Regions from separate parts of the Tenacibaculum sp. IB213877 genome, predicted to be linked through region 2. Evidence: riboswitches for the same ligand, from Rfam matches in the RefSeq annotation. Region 2 holds a riboswitch; the other holds the start of a gene.
What was found. Region 2 has a riboswitch for S-adenosylmethionine ahead of SLH33_RS12555 (homocysteine S-methyltransferase family protein). Riboswitches for the same ligand answer to the same signal wherever they lie in the genome.

Region 1: another riboswitch for S-adenosylmethionine. It lies ahead of SLH33_RS05845 (O-acetylhomoserine aminocarboxypropyltransferase/cysteine synthase family protein); the one in region 2 lies ahead of SLH33_RS12555 (homocysteine S-methyltransferase family protein).

The regions. Positions count from the first base shown of each region.
Region 1 is NZ_JAXCHH010000004.1:517,494-519,901, reverse strand. It holds gene SLH33_RS05845 (O-acetylhomoserine aminocarboxypropyltransferase/cysteine synthase family protein) at 1-1,248, opposite strand, end outside; SAM riboswitch class I at 1,377-1,497, opposite strand; gene metK (methionine adenosyltransferase) at 1,737-2,408, shown strand, end outside.
Region 2 is NZ_JAXCHH010000013.1:60,322-62,729, forward strand. It holds gene metH (methionine synthase) at 1-364, opposite strand, end outside; gene SLH33_RS12555 (homocysteine S-methyltransferase family protein) at 370-1,389, opposite strand; SAM riboswitch class I at 1,442-1,546, opposite strand; gene cysM (cysteine synthase CysM) at 1,610-2,408, opposite strand, start outside.

The sequences.
Region 1 (2,408 bases), on a different contig from region 2:
ATCAGCTTTTAAATCCTCAATATTTTCAATGCCTACGGATAAACGAATTAAATCTTCTGTTACTCCGCTATTTTCCTGTTCTTGTCTTGTAAGTTGTTGGTGTGTAGTGCTTGCAGGATGAATAATTAAAGATTTTGTGTCTCCAATATTTGCTAGTAAAGAAAATATCTTAGTGTTGTCTGCAATGAGTTTAGCGGCTTCAAAACCACCTTTAACGCCAAAAGTTACTATACCACTTTGTCCTTTAGTTAAATATTTATCTGCTAAAAATTTATATTTACTGCTTTCTAACCCAGGATAATTTACCCAAGCTACTTCTTCTTGTTTTTCTAACCATTTAGCGAGTGCTAAAGCATTTTTACTGTGTTGTTGAATTCGAACTTCTAGAGTTTCTAATCCTTGAATGATTTGGAATGCATTTGTTGGGCTTAAAGCTCCACCAAAATCTCTCAATCCTTCTAATATCAGTTTGAAAGTATAGGATGCTGCGCCTAATGTTTCATAATACTTTAAACCATGATACCCGAGAGAAGGCTCAGTAAACTCAGGGAACTTACCGTTGGCCCAATCAAATGTTCCTGCGTCAATAATTACGCCTCCTAAAGAATTTCCTTGACCTCCTATATATTTAGTTAAAGAGTGAATTACTATATCAGCACCATGTTCTATAGGGTTTAACAATGCGGGAGTTGCAATAGTATTATCAACAATAAAAGGTACTTTTGCTTGTTTTGCATGTTTACTAATTGCTTGTAAATCTAAAACATCAAGTTTTGGGTTTCCTAAAGACTCTACAAAGAAAGCACGAGTATTTTCTTGAACTGCTTTTGAAAAATTTTCAGGGTTAGAAGCATCAACAAAAGTTGTTGTTATACCTAACCTAGGTAAGGTAACTTTTAATAAGTTATAGGTGCCCCCGTATAAACTACTTGAAGCTACTATATGATCTCCTGATTTTAATAAAGTTAACAATCCGGTAGCAATAGCAGAAGTGCCAGAAGCAAAAACCACAGCTCCTATACCGCCTTCTAAAGCAGCCAAACGTTCTTGTAAAATTTGATTAGTAGGATTGTTTAAACGGGTGTAAATAAACCCTAACTCTTTTAAAGAGAATAAATTGGCTGCGTGTTCTGAATTGTTAAAAACATACGATGTTGTTTGGTAAATAGGAACAGCTCTTGTTCCGTTTGTTTGGGTTACATCATGCCCTGCGTGCAATGCGTCTGTTGCGAATTTTTGTGTACTCATTTTTCTTACATTTAGAATTAAACATTAAAGATTAAAACCAAAGTCAAATGCATTCATAACAGAATGTACTTAATAGAAAAATGTTAAAAAGAAATGCACAAAAACTTTTAGAAGTAAAAGTTTCAGTTGTGTTATCTATCCATATGCAAAAAAATGCTTGGTAGAATTTAGCACCTTCTTTATTTTTTTAAAAACAAAGGGTTGCTAAGGTTTCAACGGGTCTATTCCCTCCACCTTTCTTGATAACATAGTCAATAAGTAATTGATCTTCGTGTTTACAAATATTCAGTAAGAAAAAATTAAAATCCAAATTTTAACGTATTTTTTTTACAGACTAAATGATTAATTATAAATTTGCAAGCTGAAATAGAGGAGAGATTTGATCTGATTGCAACCTCATTAAAAAATGCTAAAGCGGTAATTTATTACTTCTTTTGCGTGCTATCATTTCAACATCTTACTAAATCAAATAATTAAAAGAAGTAAATATGTCATATTTTTTTACATCTGAAAGTGTATCAGAAGGACACCCTGATAAAGTTGCTGATCAAATTAGTGATGCATTAATTGATAATTTTTTAGCGTTTGATTCAGAATCAAAAGTAGCTTGTGAAACTCTTGTAACTACAGGTCAGGTTGTTTTAGCAGGAGAAGTAAAATCAAAAGTATACTTAGACGTTCAAAAAATTGCTCGTGATGTGATCAACAAAATTGGATATACTAAGAGTGAATATATGTTTGATGGAAACTCTTGTGGAGTTTTCTCTGCAATTCACGAACAATCTGATGATATCAATAGGGGAGTAGATAGAGATAAAAAAGAAGAGCAAGGTGCTGGTGACCAAGGAATGATGTTTGGTTATGCAACAAATGAAACTAAAAATTACATGCCTTTAGCGTTAGATTTATCACACTTGTTATTAAAAGAATTAGCAGCTCTACGTAGAGAAAATGATGCAATTTCGTATTTGCGACCAGATGCAAAAAGTCAAGTAACTATTGAGTATTCTGATGAGAATGTGCCACAACGCATTGAAGCTATAGTGATTTCTACACAACACGATGATTTTGGAACTGATGAAGAAATGTTAGATAAAATCAGAAAGGATATCAAAGAGATATTAATTCCTAGAGTAATTTCAAAATTAGCTCCAGAAACT
Region 2 (2,408 bases):
CTTTTAAGCTGATTGAATTTACAACACACTTACCTTGTACAACTTGTAACCCTGCTTCAATAATTTCCCATTTAGAGCTATCAATCATTATAGGAACTCTAGCTATATCTGGTTCGGATGCCACTAAGTTTAAAAAACGAACCATGGCTTCTTTTCCGTCAATTAAGCCATCATCCATATTAATGTCAATAATTTGTGCTCCACCATCTACTTGATTTCGGGCAATAGCCAAAGCCTCGTCAAATTTTTCTTCTTTTATTAAGCGTAAAAATTTACGTGACCCAGCTACATTGGTGCGTTCACCCACATTAATAAAATTACTTTCTGGTGTAATAATTAAGGGTTCTAAGCCAGATAATTGCATGTACTTTATACACTCACTCTCCATTGTTCAGTTTCTTTTATTTTTCTAGGTTTGTATTTAGCGGCTATTTCTGCAATTGCTGTAATGTGTTTTGGTGTTGTGCCACAACAACCACCTATAATATTGATAAGTTTTTTCTTTAAATACTCTTCTATTTGTACAGACATTTCTTGGGGTGATTCATCATATTCTCCAAAAGCATTGGGTAATCCAGCATTAGGGTGTGCAGAAATAGCAAAGTTTGTTTTAGAAGCTATTGCTTCTAAATGAGGTTGCATTAAATTTGCTCCTAGGGCACAGTTAAATCCAACTGATAATAAAGGAATATGAGAAATTGAAATTAAAAAAGCTTCTGCAGTTTGGCCAGAAAGAGTTCTGCCGGAAGCATCTGTGATAGTTCCGGATACCATTACAGGAACATTTAGATTTCTTTCTTCTTTTATTTCTTCAATAGCAAATAAAGCAGCTTTAGCATTTAGGGTGTCAAAAACCGTTTCAACCAATAAAATATCGGCACCACCATCTAATAGTGCTTCTGCTTGTTGTTTGTATGCAATACGAAGATCGTTATAAGTTATAGCTCTGTAGCCAGGGTCATTAACATCTGGAGACATGCTTGCTGTTCGGTTAGTTGGGCCTATTGAGCCTGCAACAAAACGTGGTTTGTGAGGTTCTTTTTTTGTAAACTCATCAGCAACTTCTTTGGCGATTTTTGCCGATTGATAATTGAGTTCGTAGACCAAATTTTCCATTTGATAATCTGCCATAGCAATGGTAGTACCGGAAAAAGTATTGGTTTCTACAATATCTGCTCCTGCTGCAAAATATTTATAATGTACCTCTTTTACTGCTTTTGGTTGTGTAATAGATAACAAGTCGTTGTTCCCTTTTAAAGAACAAGGATGTTCTTTAAACCGCTTACCGCGAAAATCTTCTTCAGTAAAATTATATTGCTGAAGCATTGTTCCCATGGCACCGTCGAGCACGAGAATTCTTTTTTGTATTTCTGAATAAATGTTGACCATTCCTGATAGTGTAATTATAATGTTATCAGGAAAAGAGAAGTAAAAAATCTTTCCGTTATCTCTCTGTATTTTACAGTAGAATTTAGCACCTTCTTTGTTTTTCAAAGGGTTGCTAAGGCTTCAAAGGGTCTAATCCCTCCACCTTTCTTGATAACATCAAATAAATTAATGAACTAATTTGTGGTTACAAATAAACAAACTTTTTTTATGTTTTCACAATCTAATTAAATAAATCTGAGGATAAATAACGATCACCTCTATCGCAAACAATTGCTACAACTACTCCTTTTTCTATTGACTTTGCTATTTTAAGAGCAGAAATAAAAGCTCCACCACTGCTCATACCTGCAAAAATGCCTTCTTCTTGAGCTAATTTTAGAGTTCCTTCTTTTGCTTCTTCTTGATTTATTTCTAAAATTTGATTTATTTTTTGAGGTTTAAATATTGCAGGTAAATATTCTTTAGACCATTTTCTTATTCCTGGAATTCTAGTTCCTTCTTTTGGTTGAACTCCAATGATTTCTATGTTTTTGTTCTGTTCTTTTAAATAGTCAGAAACCCCCATAATAGTTCCTGTTGTGCCCATTGCAGAAACAAAATGAGTGATTTGGCCTTTAGTGTCTTTCCATATTTCTGGTCCTGTAGTAGAATAGTGTGCTTTTGGATTATCTAAATTATCAAACTGATTTAACCTGAAATATCCTTTTTCATATTTGATCTTTAAAGCATAATCAATAGCTCCTTCCATACCTAGTTCTGATGGGGTTAAAATAACTTTAGCACCATAGGCTCTCATTGTTTTTACACGTTCTTCTGTTGCGTGTTCAGGCATTACTAAAACCATATTAACACCAAGTACTTTTGCCATTAAAGCTAGAGCAATACCTGTATTTCCACTAGTAGCCTCTACTAAAGTGTCTCCTTTTTTGATGTTTTTTTTCTTAAGAGCTTCAGAAATCATAAAATAAGCAGCTCTATCTTTTACACTTCCACCCGGATTGTTTCCTTCGAGTTTTAAT